Regions from separate parts of the Micromonospora sp. NPDC023633 genome, predicted to be linked through region 2. Evidence: predicted binding sites of a transcription regulator. Region 2 holds the regulator's gene; the other holds the start of a gene.
The links. The regulator HrcA, encoded in region 2, represses chaperone genes, less so after heat shock. The targets are predictions, from matches to a motif close to GGTTNGCACNCTCNNNNNGAGNGTGCNAACC.
Positions count from the first base shown of each region.

Region 1: a site for HrcA is predicted at 2,208-2,238, ahead of groL (chaperonin GroEL). Genes of this name have one in related genera too.

Region 1 covers NZ_JBFABB010000174.1:2,549-9,538, forward strand. Annotated here, with positions in the region: gene AB0G13_RS31680 (GNAT family N-acetyltransferase) at 1-404, opposite strand, end outside; gene AB0G13_RS31685 (cold-shock protein) at 615-818, shown strand; gene AB0G13_RS31690 (hypothetical protein) at 1,000-2,160, shown strand; gene groL (chaperonin GroEL) at 2,434-4,056, shown strand; gene AB0G13_RS31700 (hypothetical protein) at 4,113-4,310, opposite strand; gene AB0G13_RS31705 (GNAT family N-acetyltransferase) at 4,401-5,330, opposite strand; gene AB0G13_RS31710 (helix-turn-helix domain-containing protein) at 5,437-6,045, opposite strand; gene AB0G13_RS31715 (dienelactone hydrolase family protein) at 6,109-6,699, shown strand; partial or broken gene AB0G13_RS31720 (S8 family serine peptidase) at 6,721-6,990, opposite strand, start outside.
Region 2 covers NZ_JBFABB010000025.1:24,961-31,950, forward strand. Annotated here, with positions in the region: gene AB0G13_RS10655 (16S rRNA (uracil(1498)-N(3))-methyltransferase) at 93-827, opposite strand; gene dnaJ (molecular chaperone DnaJ) at 875-2,020, opposite strand; gene hrcA (heat-inducible transcriptional repressor HrcA) at 2,094-3,116, opposite strand; gene AB0G13_RS10670 (DUF4870 domain-containing protein) at 3,358-3,999, shown strand; gene hemW (radical SAM family heme chaperone HemW) at 4,040-5,263, opposite strand; gene AB0G13_RS10680 (enoyl-CoA hydratase-related protein) at 5,283-6,095, shown strand; gene AB0G13_RS10685 (hypothetical protein) at 6,193-6,990, shown strand, end outside.

The DNA of each region.
Region 1 (6,990 bases), on a different contig from region 2:
AGCATCAGTTCGGGGCGCCCGCAGGCCCGGGACCAGGCCGCGACCGCGTCGACCAGGTCGCCGAGGAGGCCGGTGCCCCGCCAGGGCGGGGTGACGTAGACGGCGTACACGACGGTCAGCCCCGCCTCCCCGGGGGCCGCCGTGCCGCCGGCGTGCCCGACGAGCCGGCCGCCCGGGTCCGCGACGAACTGTGCGGTGCCGGGCCCGGCGGAGACGGACGCGATCCGGGCCGCGTAGTCCGCGTGCGGGCGGGCCGCCGCGTCGGCGAGGGTCTCCAGGAAGGCCAGCGGGGCGTCGGCGAGCATCTCCAGCCGCAGGGCCCGCATCCGGGCCGCGTCGCGCGGTCGGACCCGCCGGATCTCCGCCCGCCGCGCCGGTCCCGACCCGTCGGGCGTGCTCGTCATGACGCATCCCTATCACAGCGACGAACACCGATGGCGCTCGGTCGGAATTTGCCCGATTTGCGGTCGTGCGCCGTCGTCACGCTTCGTGTAGCGTGCGATTTCGGTCACCGTTTCAGCGGCTCTCGTCGATCGCCGAGCCGGTGGTCCTCCGGTGCCGGCCCGCCCGGCCTCCGGGGTCGTGGAACGCCGCGCAGAGTGAGGAAGTGCACCGTGGCACAGGGCACCGTGAAGTGGTTCAACTCCGAAAAGGGCTACGGCTTCATCGCCGTCGACGGCGGGCAGGACGTCTTCGTCCACTTCTCGGCGATCGAGATGGACGGCTACAAGGCGCTGGACGACGGCCAGCGGGTCGAGTTCGAGATCGCCCAGGGTCAGAAGGGCCCCCAGGCGGAGCGCGTGCGCGTCATCGCCTGACCGGGCGTTTCTCCCACCCCGGCGGCGGCCGGCCTCCGGACGATCCGGCAGTGGGGCGCCGGGCGGGGTGGCCCGGGGGCCGGGCAGCCGTCAGCCGGCCCGTCCACGGGGGCGGGCTTCGGCGCGGTTGCGCCGGCAGGGAAGGATCGTGAGCCGTTCCAGCCATCGCTGAGGAGGGTTCATGTCCGACCAGCCGCCCCAAGCCGCGCCGCCCCCGGGAGATCCCGACCCCGCCGCGACGCCACCCGGCGGCCCGGCCGCACCGGAGCCCGGCGCCGCCACGCCCCCGGCCAGCGGAGGACCGGCCGTCCCGGGCTACCCCGTCGTTCCGGGCGGCGCGCCGGCGGGCCCGCAGCAGCCGCAGGACTGGGTCTTCCCGCCCACCGGCGGGTACCCGGTCGGCTCCGGCCCGTACGGCGGGCAGCCGTGGTACCCGGGCGCCCCGGTCGCCTACCCCGGGCAGCCGGTCCACGGGTGGTACCCGCCGGGGCACGGCCTCGACCCGGCCGACCCGCTCGTCACCCCGCCCGGCGCCGGCGTCAACGGCTGGTTCAGCCGGTGCGTCGGCGCGGTGCGCCGTGGCTGGCGGCTGCTGCTGCCGATCCTGCTGCTCACCCAGGTGCTGCCGGCCCTCGTGGTGTCGGTGGTCTCGTTGGTCCTCGACCCGACCGCGAAGTGGGAGCAGTCGATGGCCGACGACCCCGCCGCGCTGCCCGACACCTTCGTGACCGACATGGGCGTCATGCTGTCCGTGGTGCTCGGCAGCGCCCTCCTCTTCGGTCTGGTGCAGAGCCTGGGCTGGGCGGCCGGCACCTGGGTGGTCACCCGGCAGGCGGCCGGTCAGCCGGTGAGCATGGGCGCGGCCCTGTCCTACGGGGCGCGCCGGGCCCTGGGCCTCTGGGGCTGGACCCTGCTGATGAGCGTGATCATCACGCTTGGTGTCTGCCTCTGCGTCATTCCCGGCATCTACTTCGCCTTCGCGCTCAGCATGGCCGGCCCGGTCTACCTGTTCGAGCGGCAGCACCCGATCGGCCGTTCCTTCCGGATGTTCCACGACCGGCTCGGTCTGCTGCTCGGCCGGGTGGCGCTGGTGGCGGCGGCGGTGATCGTCGGCAGCGGCGCCGCCGGCATGGTGGAGGGCATCGGCGCGCTGCCGTTCGGCACCACCCCGATGGACTCGCCCGGCACGGCGGTCGGCGTGATCGCGGTGGCGCTGGTGGGCGCGGTGCTGGCCCTGCCGACCCACCTCGCCCAGCTGGTCGGCCTGGTGGTCACGTACGCCGAGCAGCGCGCCCACGAGGGGCCGGTGGACAGCGCGCGGCTGGCCGGTGAACTCGGCTGACCGGGGCGGTCGTGCTTGCACTCGACAGGGGAGAGTGCTAAACAAGTCATTGGCACTCGCATACCGTGAGTGCCAATGGTCGGGGCGGTAGGGCCACGGTCGTAGCGGCGTCCAGACGCGGCTGCGGCACATGGCCGGTCGTCGCGGGCTATCCGGCCCGACCGAGGAGACGTCGTCGTCGCCAGGTGGCGACGTCCCAAGGTGCGTACACCAGGCGGCCCATCCGGGACACACACTCGGGTGGCCCGTGAGTGTCCAGGAGGACAACGCCGTATGGCCAAGATGATCGCGTTCGACGAAGAGGCGCGCCGCGGCCTCGAGCGGGGCATGAACCAGCTCGCCGACGCCGTGAAGGTGACCCTCGGCCCCAAGGGCCGCAACGTCGTCCTCGAGAAGAAGTGGGGTGCCCCCACCATCACCAACGATGGTGTGAGCATCGCCAAGGAGATCGAGCTCGAGGACCCCTACGAGAAGATCGGCGCCGAGCTGGTCAAGGAGGTCGCGAAGAAGACCGACGACGTCGCCGGTGACGGCACGACGACGGCGACCGTCCTGGCCCAGGCCCTGGTCCGCGAGGGCCTGCGCAACGTGGCCGCCGGTGCCAACCCGATCGCCCTGAAGCGGGGCATCGAGGCCGCCGTGGCCAGCGTCTCGGAGGAGCTGCTCAAGCTCGCCAAGGACGTCGAGACCAAGGAGCAGATCGCCTCCACCGCCTCCATCTCCGCCGGTGACACCAGCGTCGGCGAGATCATCGCCGAGGCGATGGACAAGGTGGGCAAGGAAGGCGTCATCACCGTCGAGGAGAGCAACACCTTCGGGCTGGAGCTGGAGCTCACCGAGGGTATGCGCTTCGACAAGGGCTACATCTCGGCCTACTTCATGACCGACCCGGAGCGCATGGAGGCCGTCTTCGACGACCCCTACCTCCTGATCGTCAACAGCAAGATCTCGTCGGTGAAGGACCTGCTCCCGATCCTGGAGAAGGTCATGCAGTCGGGCAAGCCGCTGCTGATCATCGCCGAGGACATCGAGGGCGAGGCCCTGGCCACCCTGGTCGTCAACAAGGTCCGGGGCACCTTCAAGTCGGTCGCCGTCAAGGCGCCGGGCTTCGGTGACCGCCGCAAGGCCATGCTGGCCGACATCGCCATCCTCACCGGTGGCCAGGTCATCAGCGAGGAGGTCGGCCTCAAGCTGGACGCCGTCGGCCTCGACATGCTGGGCCGCGCCCGCAAGGTCGTGGTGACCAAGGACGAGACCACCATCGTCGACGGTGCCGGCGACGCCGAGCAGATCCAGGGCCGGGTCAACCAGATCCGGGCCGAGATCGACCGGAGCGACTCCGACTACGACCGCGAGAAGCTGCAGGAGCGGCTGGCCAAGCTGGCCGGCGGCGTCGCGGTTATCAAGGTCGGCGCGGCCACCGAGGTCGAGCTGAAGGAGCGCAAGCACCGCATCGAGGACGCCGTCCGCAACGCGAAGGCCGCCGTCGAGGAGGGCATCGTCCCGGGTGGTGGCGTCGCGCTGGTCCAGGCCGGCAAGACCGCCTTCGACAAGCTGGACCTGGTCGGCGACGAGGCGACCGGCGCGCAGATCGTCAAGATCGCGCTGGACGCCCCGCTGCGGCAGATCGCCGTCAACGCCGGTCTCGAGGGTGGCGTGGTCGTCGAGCACGTCCGCAACCTCAACCCGGGTCACGGCCTCAACGCCGCCAACGGCGAGTACGTCGACCTGCTGGCCGCGGGCATCATCGACCCGGCCAAGGTGACCCGCTCGGCGCTGCAGAACGCCGCGTCGATCGCGGCGCTCTTCCTCACCACCGAGGCCGTCGTGGCGGACAAGCCGGAGAAGACCCCGGCCGCCCCGGCTGGTCCGGGTGGCGGGGACATGGACTTCTGAGTCCAGCTCCAACGCCGAAAGGGGCGGGCCGCGTCAGCGGTCCGCCCCTTTCGCTGTCACGTCGGCAATGGCCGTTGGTTGCGTCTCTTCTGCGCCCGGTCGTACGGCTGCGGGATCTGCACCGGCTCGTCGACCAGCGTCACCGGCTCGTCGGCCGGCTCGTCGACGCCGGCCATCTCCGCCTGCTGCTCGGCGTCGCCGTAGTCGAGCCGGTCGAACGGCAGAGGGCCGGGGCGTTCGTCGTCCGTGGTCATGGCTGCCTCCTCTACCGAAACGGTAGGGCGCGACGATCACCGATGCGGGCGAATGGCGTTATAAGGATCTATATCCCATTCGCCCCGTTGTCAGGCCCCGAGCGCCTTGCGGTACAGGAAGAAGACGCGTTCGATCCGGGCACCCGCGCTGCCCGAGTAGAAGGGGACCGGCCCCACCCAGCCGATCTGCGCCGCCGTCACGCCCGCCGCCCGCTGGTCGCGCAGGCACCGGCGCAGCAGCACCCCGCCGATCCCCGAGCCCTCGGCCGCCGGGGCGGTGCCCATCGGGCCGAACCAGCTCGGCCGGGACGAGCCGTACGCGGCGAAACCGAGCACCTCGCCGTCGCGTTCGGCCAGGTGACAGCCCGCCCCCTCCCGGCCCACCGAGCCGGCCAGCTCGGCGTCCCAGGCCCCGCCGAAGGTGGCGCGGGCGAACTCCGCCAGCGCCGGCAGGTCGCCCGCCCCGGCGCGGCGGACCGTCACCCCCCGCCCGGCCAGCCGCGCCTCCGCGGGCTCCGTCGGACGCAGCGCGGGCGAGTCGTCGTACGACAGGTCGGCGGTCATGTTCCACGCCGTCCGGTCCTGCCGGTAGCCGAGCGCCAGCGCGGCGCAGACCGCCGGGGTGTAGCGCACGTCGATGCCGGGCCAGGCGTAGTGCGGCGGGTGCCCGGCGAGCAGCACCTCGGCCGCGCCGAGGCCGGCGAACCGCGCCTCGGCGACCGCCAGCAGCGCCCGCCCGACACCCTGCCGCCGCTGCTCCGGCGCCACCGCGACCAGGTCGACGTGACCACGGGCGTCGCCGTCGCCGGCGGCGAGAGAGCCGACGAGTGCGCCCACGAGGCGCCCCTCCCGGTACGCGCCCCACGCGACCACCGGACGATGGGTGGCGGCCCGCGCCCAGAGCGTGTCCACGATCGCTGGCGCCTCGGCCGCGTCCTCCGGCAGGTCGAGTGCCCGCCCGCAGAGCTCCACCACGGCGGGCCGCTGGTCGGGCCCCAGCTCGACGATCTCCAGGTCCATGGACGCCGACCCTAGATCACCGGAGCGTTTCTGTCGGGAAGGGGCCCTGTTGGCGCCGCCCGGCCGGCGGACCGCCGTGAGCGTGGCCGCGACCGACCCGGTCGCGTCAGCCAGCCGGTTTCGGCTTCGGTTCCGGTTCCGGTTCCGGGTCGGGCTCGGGGAGGGTCGGCGCGTCGGTGGGGTAGAGGCCGGCGACGAACCCGTAGACCTGATCGCCGGACCGGGGGATCTGGGCGAAGCGGCGGGCCAGCGCCTGCACCTCGGCCCAGAACGCGCGTACCTCCTCGACCGGGATGCGGGCGTGGACGAGGGTGCAGCGCAGATCGTCGGCGGCGTGGGCCGCGGCGGACTCGGCGACCGCCTCCGCGAGCCCGTTGACGGCGGTCGCGACCCGCTTGTCCTCGGGGCGGGTGAGCGCGCCGATGTAGAGCGTGCGGGCGACCCGGCCGTAGTACCGCTCGTCGATCGCCCGCACCCGCCGGGTCCGCACCACCCGCAGCAGGCCGGCGTCGACGAGCGCGTTCACGTGGTAGGCGACGCTGCTCTTGGGCCGATCGACCGCCCGGGCCAGCTCGGTCACCGTGGCGGCCCGCTCCAGGAGCAGCTCCAGGAGGGTTGCGCGCAGGGGATCGGCCAGCGCGCGGAGCTGCGCGGGCGCGGTGACCACGAGCATCTCGTCGAGGTCGTAGTCCGGGATCCGCTCATTGCTCGACATTTCTCGACCGTTCTAGAATCATGGATCATTCGATCGTTGTCGTCTGTTGACAGGAGTGTAGAGATGGCCGACGTCGTCCTGTTCCACCACCTGCGCGGGGTCACCGACGGGGTGCGCGAGTTCGCCGAACGGTTGCGGGCCGGCGGGCACACCGTGCACACGCCGGACCTGTTCGACGGCGAGCGACCGGCGACCCTCGACGAGGGCTTCGCGCTGACGAAGCGCATCGGGGGCGAGGTGCTCCGCGAGCGCGCCGACCGCGCCGTGGCCGACCTGCCCGGCGGTCTGGTCTACGGCGGCTTCTCCTGGGGCGCCGCCACCGCCCAGCGGCTCGCCCAGACCCGGCCGGACGCCCGGGGCGCGCTGCTCTACGAATCCTGCCTGCCCGTCACCGGCGAATGGGCCGTCGGCCCCTGGCCCGCCGGGGTCCCGGTGCAGGTCCACGGCATGGACGCCGACCCGTTCTTCGCCCTGGAGGGCGACATCGACGCCGCCCGCGAGCTGGTCGGCATCGTCGGCTCCGACCTCGCCGAGCTGTTCGTCTATCCGGGCGATCAGCACCTGTTCACCGACAGCACGCTGCCGTCGTACGACGCGGACGCGACGACCCTGGTGGTGCGGCGGTCGCGGGAGCTCCTCGACCGGCTGCGCTGACCCGGCGGTCCGCCCCCGCTCTCACCCCCGCGCTGCCTGGACGGCGGCGTACGCGTCGACCAGACCGGCGCCGATGATGTTCGCGTCGCCGCCGCAGGTGTCCGTCCGAGAGGCGTACGTCGCCTCGGCCCGGGTCACGGTGTCCCGCAGGAGCTGCCGGGTGCGGGGCAGGTCGCCGACCAGCGCCGGGTTGGCCGACCACATCAACGCCACCACGCCGGCCACCTGCGGGGTCGCCATCGAGGTGCCGCTCAGGGTGGCGTACCCGCCGCCCGGCATCGCCGACAGCAC
Region 2 (6,990 bases):
TATTCCACCCACCACAACTGCAAGATCGATCGTGGGCGGACGGGATGGGGCGGGGGCGGGGGCGGGGGCGGCGGCGGGTGTCAGGTGGGTGGTCACCAGTGGGCCAGGCGGGTGGCGAGGACCGAGAGGGCGGCCACGCCGGCGGTGGAGGTGCGCAGCACCGAGGGGCCCAGGCGGACCGGGCGGGCACCGGCGGCCCGGAACGCGTCCAGCTCGGCGTCGGCGATGCCGCCCTCCGGGCCCACCACCAGCACGATCTCACCGGCCGCCGGCAGCTCGACGGTGGTCAGCCGCTCCCGCGCCTCCTCGTGCAGCACGAACGCGGCAGCGGCACCGGCGATCCGGCGGGCCACCGTCGCGGTGGACTCGTCGGGGGCGCCGGCCACCACGGGCAGCCAGGCGCGGCGGGCCTGCTTGGCCGCCTCCCGGGCCGTCGCCGCCCACTTCTCGCGCGCCCGTACGCCCCGGTCGCCGCGCCACTGGGTCACCGAGCGGGCGGCCGCCCAGGGCACGATCTCGTCCACGCCGACCTCGGTCATCGCCTGCACGGCCAGCTCGCCCCGGTCGCCCTTGGCGATGCCCTGCACCACCACCAGGCGCGGGACGGACGCGTCGACGTACCCCCGGGAGGTGATCTCCAGGTCGAGGGTGCCCCGGCCGACGGCGGCGACCACCGCGGCAGCGGTGCCGCCCCGGCCGTCGGCGAGCAGCAGCTCCTCGCCGACGCGCAGCCGTTGCACGGTGGCGGCGTGGTGCCCCTCGGGACCGTCGAGGGTCAGCCGGTCGGCGGTGGGCAGCGGGTCGACCAGGAACAGCGGCGCGGACACGACGATCAGGCTAGCCGCCCCGGCGGGCGCCGGGGCGGTCAGGCCGGTCAGGCGTGGCCGTTGAAGGCGTCGCGCATCCGGGAAAAGAAGCCGCCCTGCTTGGTGAGCTCGGCGACCTCCTCGCCCCGGGTCTTGGCGAAGTCGCGCAGCATCTTCTCCTGGTCGGCGTCGAGCTTGGTGGGGGTGCGCACGTCGAGGTGGACGTAGAGGTCGCCCCGGCCGGTGCCGCGCAGGTGCGGCACGCCTCGGGCGCGCAGCCGCAGGGTGCTGCCCGGCTGGGTGCCGGCCTTGACGTCGACCGTCTCCTCGCTGTCCAGCGTCTTGATGGTCAGCCGGGTGCCGAGGGCCGCCGCGGTCATCGGCACCGTGACCCGGCAGTGCAGGTCGTCGCCCTTGCGGGAGTAGACGTCGTGCGGCCGCTCGTGGATCTCCACGTAGAGGTCGCCGGCCGTGCCGCCGCCCGGGCCGACCTCGCCCTGCTGGGCGAGGCGGATGCGCATGCCGTCCTCGACACCGGCCGGGATCTTGACGGTCAGCGAACGCCGGGTGCGGACGCGGCCGTCGCCGGCGCAGGTCGGGCACGGGTGCGGGATGGTGGTGCCATAGCCCTGGCAGACCGTGCACGGCCGGGCGGAGACCACCTGACCGAGGAAGGTGCGCTGCACGGACTGCACCTCGCCCCGGCCGGCGCACGCCTCACAGGTGGCCAGATGGGTGCCGGCCGCCGTGCCGGCGCCCGAGCAGGTGGTGCAGAGCACGGCGGTGTCGACGGTGATCGGCGCCTCGACGCCGAACGCGGTCTCGTGCAGGTCCAGCTCCAGCCGCAGGATCGCGTCCGCGCCGGGCCGGGTCCGCGGTCGCGGACCCCGCGAACCGCCGGCCGCGCCGCCGAAGAACGCGTCCATGATGTCCTGGAAGCCGACGAACGGCCCGGCGCCGCCGGGGCCGCCCGGGCCACCCGCACCCCCGCCGCCGGGGGCGAGCGGGTCGCCGCCCAGGTCGACGATCTGCCGTTTCCGGTCGTCCGAGAGGACCTCGTACGCGGCGTTGATGTCCTTGAACTTCTCCTGGGCCTCCGGATCCGGATTCACGTCCGGGTGGAACTGCCGCGCCAGCTTGCGGTAGGCGCGCTTGATCTCGTCGTCGGAGGCTTCCCGGCTCACCCCGAGAATGCCGTAGTAGTCCCTGGCCACTGCGTTCCGTGTCCTCATGTTCGTCTCGCGTTGCGCCGGTCGGCGGCCGGAGCCGGCCGTCGGCCCTGACTGGTCAGTTCTGGGCCAGCAGCTCGCCCACGTAGCGTGCCACGGCCCGCACCGTGGCGATGGTGCCGGGGTAGTCCATCCGGGTCGGCCCGAGCACACCGAGGCCACCGACGCTGGTCGTGCCCGGCCCGTAGCCGGTGCTGACCACCGAGGCGGCGCGCAGGTTGTCGATCTCGTTCTCGTCGCCGATCAGAACCCGGGTCGTGCTCGGCTCCGCCTCGCCGATGAGCTTGAGCATGACGACCTCCTCTTCCAGCGCCTCCAGGATGGGGCGCAGGGAGCCCTGGAAGTCGAGCAGGCCCCCACGGGTGAGGTTGGCCGTGCCGGCCAGCGCGATCCGCTCCTCGTGCCGCTCGATCAGCGTCTCCAGCAGCACGGTGGAGAGGGTGGTCATGGCCGGCCGCAGGTGCGGCACCGACTCCTCGACCAGCGCCTGCACCAGCGGCGGGGTCTCCGACAGCCGGGTGCCGACCAGCTTCTCGTTGACCAGCCGGCGCAGGTCCGTGACGTCGTCGGCGGGGATCGGCGCGGGCAGCTCGACGAGCCGCTGCTCGACCCGGCCGGTGTCGGCGATCATGACCAGCATCAGCCGGGTGGTGGAGATCGGCACCAGCTCCAGATGGCGCACCGAGGAGCGGGCCAGGCTCGGGTACTGCACGACGGCGACCTGCCGGGTGAGTTGCGCCAGCAGGCGGACGGTGCGGTGCACCACGTCATCGAGGTCGACGGCGCCGACCAGGAAACGCTCGATCGCCCGGCGCTCGGCCGGGCTGAGCGGCTTCACCCGGGACAGCCGGTCCACGAAGAGCCGGTAGCCCCGGTCGGTGGGCACCCGGCCGGCGCTGGTGTGCGGCTGGCGGATGTAGCCCTCCTCCTCCAGCACGGCCATGTCGTTGCGGACGGTCGCCGGTGAGACCCCCAGCTGGTGCCGCTCGACCAGCGCCTTGCTGCCGACGGGCTCCTGCGTGGCGACGTAGTCCTCGACGATCGCGCGCAGCACGGCGAGCTTGCGGTCGTCGAGACCCATCCTCCCCACCTCCTGTCGCACGTCGGCCCCGCACGCGGGGGACCGGGCGGGCTGCTGGCACTCGACTGTAGCGAGTGCCAGTCTACGTCGGCGGGGCCGCCGACGCGATGATCGACCTGGGGCGATCAGTCCGATCGGCGACCGTGCGGGTCCGCCCGACGGCCCCGGGGACCGGTCGTCCGGGCGTCCACGCCGGTGTCACGCTGGTGCGGCCTTGCCGGCTGCCCCTACCGTGACCTCCATGACTGAACCACCTCGCCCTCCCGGAGCGGGGGACCCCGGCTTCCCGCCGGACCCGACCGCTCCGTCGGGGTTTCCCGGCCACGCCGGCTCCGGCGACCCCACCGCACCACTGTCCGGGGCGCCGGGCCCGGGCAGCCATCCTCCACCCGGTGACTATCCGCCGCCCACCGGCGACCAACCGCCGTCGGGCGGCTATCCCCCGCCCGGCGGCTACCCCCCGCCCGGCGGCTACCCGCCGGGGGCCGGCTATCCCGCTGGCGGCGGCTACGGCCCGCCGACGGGCGGCTACGCCAGCAACGACGACAAGAACTGGGCCCTGATCGCCCACTTCGGCGGCGCGCTCGGCGTGATCGTCGGCGGCGGCCTGCTCGGCTGGCTGGCGCCGCTCATCGCGCTGATGGCGCGGGGGCAGCAGTCGCCGACCGCCCGCGCGCACGCCGTCGCGGCGCTGAACTTCCAGCTCACCTGGACGATCGTCGGGGTGCTGAGCTGGGTGGTCACGCTGATCACCTGCGGGGTGCTGTTCTTCGTCCCGATGCTCGTCTGGCTGGTGCCGCTGATCTTCGGCATCGTCGGTGGGGTCAAGGCCAACGAGGGCGTGCTCTACCGCTACCCGATGACCTACGGCTTCACCAGGTGACCCGGGTCGGCCGCTCCCCCGGCCGGCCCCGGCACGCGGTTCAGGGCAGCAGGTCACGGACGACCGCGTCGGCGAGCAGCCGGCCCCGCAGGGTCAGCACGGCCCGGCCGGCCGCGTGCTCGTCGGCGGCCAGCAGCCCGTCGGCGAGGGCCCGCGCGGCGCCGGCCCGGCCGGCGTCGTCGAGGGCGTCCAGGGGCAGCCCGGAGGCGAGGCGCAGCCGGAGCATGACGTCCTCCATGTGCGCCTCGTCGGCCGTGAGCACCTCGCGGGCCAGGCCGGGCGAGTCGCCCGCGGCCAGCCGCTTCGCGTACGTCGTGGGGTGCTTGACGTTCCACCAGCGCACGCCGCCGACGTGGCTGTGCGCCCCCGGGCCGAGCCCCCACCAGTCGGCGCCGGTCCAGTAGAGCAGGTTGTGCCGGCACCGGGCCGCCTCGTCGCGGGCCCAGTTCGACACCTCGTACCAGGACAGACCGGCCGCGCCCAGGGCGGCCTCCGCGGCGAGGTAGCGGTCCGCGGCGACGTCGTCGGAGGGGTACGGCAGCTCGCCGCGCCGCATCCGGGCGGCCAGCCGGGTGCCGTCCTCCACGATCAGGGCGTACGCGCTGACGTGGTCCACCCCGGCGGCGACGACCTGGTCGAGCGAGGCGGCGAAGTCCGCCTCGGTCTCCCCCGGGGTGCCGTAGATCAGGTCCAGGTTGACGTGGTCGAACCCGGCGTCGCGCGCCTCGCGGGCGGCGGCGACGGCCCGGCCGGCGCTGTGCGTGCGGTCGAGGATCGCCAGCACCCCCGGCGCGGCGGACTGCATGCCCAGCGAGATCCGGGTGTAGCCGGCGGCCCGCAGCACCCTCAGCGACTCCGGCGTGACCGACTCCGGGTTGGCCTCGGTGGTCACCTCGGCGTCGGCCGCGAGCCCCCAGGTGCGGTCGATGCCGTCGAGGATCCGGGCCAGGTCGTCGGCGGGGAGCAGGGTCGGGGTGCCGCCGCCGACGAAGACCGTGTCGACGCGGGGCGGCGGGGCGTCGCCCAGCACCCGGCGGGCGAGCGCCAGCTCGGCCAGCACGGTGTCGGCGTAGTCCTCCCGGCTCGCCCCGCCGCCCAGCTCGGCGGCGGTGTACGTGTTGAAGTCGCAGTAGCCGCAGCGGCTGGCGCAGAACGGGACGTGCACGTACACGCCGAAGCCGCGCGCGCCGACGGCACGGGTGGCGGTGGCGGGCAGCGAGCCGTCGACCGGGACGGTTTCGCCTTCTGGAAGGACGCCGGGCATGGCCACTAGTGTGCCCGGCATGACCTCTCCCGACGTGCTCGTGCGGGCCGCCACGGCCCGTGGGGTGACCACCCTCACCCTGGACAGCCCGCACAACCGCAACGCGCTCTCCACGCCGCTGATGACCCAGCTGCTGGCCGGCCTCGCCGAGGCGGTCGCCGACGACGCCGTACGCGTGATCGTGCTCGACCACACGGGCCCCGTCTTCTGTTCCGGGGCGGACCTCAAGGAGACCGCCGCCGCGTACGCCAGCGGGACCGTGCCGGCCGGGCTGCTCGGCGACGTGCTCGCGGCGGTCTGGGAGTGCCCGAAGCCCGTGGTGGCGAGGGTGGCCGGCCCGGCGCGGGCCGGCGGCCTCGGCCTCATCGCGGCGGCCGACCTGGCGGTCTGCGCGCGGGAGGCGACGTTCGCCTTCACCGAGGTGCGGATCGGCGTGGTGCCGGCGGTGATCTCCGCGACCGTGCTGCCCCGGCTGCACCCCCGCGCGGCGGCCGAGCTCTACCTGACCGGCGACACCTTCGACGGCCGGCGGGCGGCCGAGATCGGCCTCGTCACCGCCGCCGTGCCGGCGGACGGACTGGACGCGGCGGTTGCGGGGTACTGCGACTCTCTGGTGCGGGGGGCACCGGGCGCGCTGGCCGGGGCGAAGCAGTTGCTGCGCCGGCCGCCCGCCGCGGACCTGCGGACGGAGATCGCCGGGCTGTCCGCCCTCTCGACCGGGTACTTCCTGTCGGAGGAGGGGCGCGAGGGCGTCCTGGCGTTCCGGGAGAAGCGGCCGGCGCGCTGGGTGCCCGCCGCCGACGGCGACGCCGCGGCGGGCGCCAACCGGTAGCGCCGGCCGGTGCCACGCCCGACGGTCGTGGAGAACCGGTCGGACGACCCGGAAGGCACCACGGGGGACGTACGCTTGTCGGACTGTCGATCAGGGGGTGTGGGTGCGTACTCGGGCAGTCGTGGCGGGCGGTGTCGTCCTCGTCGTCCTCGCCGCGGTCGGGATCTGGATCGTCATCCGGCAGATGGGCGGGCAGTTGCGCCTGCCCCTGGCCAGCCGGACGTGCACGGTACAGGCGGACGGTCGGGTCGCCCTGGACCCCGACCAGATGGCCAACGCGGCGACGATCGCGGCCATCGGCATCCAGCGGAAGATGCCCGAGCGGGCCGTCGTCGTCGCGCTGGCCACCGCCTACCAGGAATCCGGCCTGCGCAACCTCGCCGGCGGCGACCGCGACTCGATCGGGCTGTTCCAGCAGCGCCCGAGCCAGGGTTGGGGCACCCCGGAGCAGATCCGCGACCCCCGCTACGCGGCCGGGAAGTTCTACTCCGGGCTGAAGAAGGTGCGCGGCTGGGAGCGGATGCGGGTCACCGACGCGGCGCAGAAGGTGCAGCGCTCGGCCTTCCCGGAGGCGTACCAGAAGTGGGCGGACGAGTCCGAGGTGCTGACCCGGGCCCTGGTCGGGCACGCCACCGGCGCGGTCGCCTGCACGGTGGGCCGCGACCCGGCGATGCGCGGCGAGGCCGCGGCGAGCGCGCTGACCCGCGGCCTCCTGCTGGACTGGGGCCTGGCCGGCGCGAGCACCGCGGCGGACCTGACGGGCCTGACGGTCCCGGCCGCCGACGAGCGCCGGGGCTGGCGGTACGCGCACTGGCTGGTCTCCCACGCCCAGGACCACGGCGTGAAGCGGGTGCGCTTCGGCGACCTGGAGTGGACGGCCCGCGACGGCACCTGG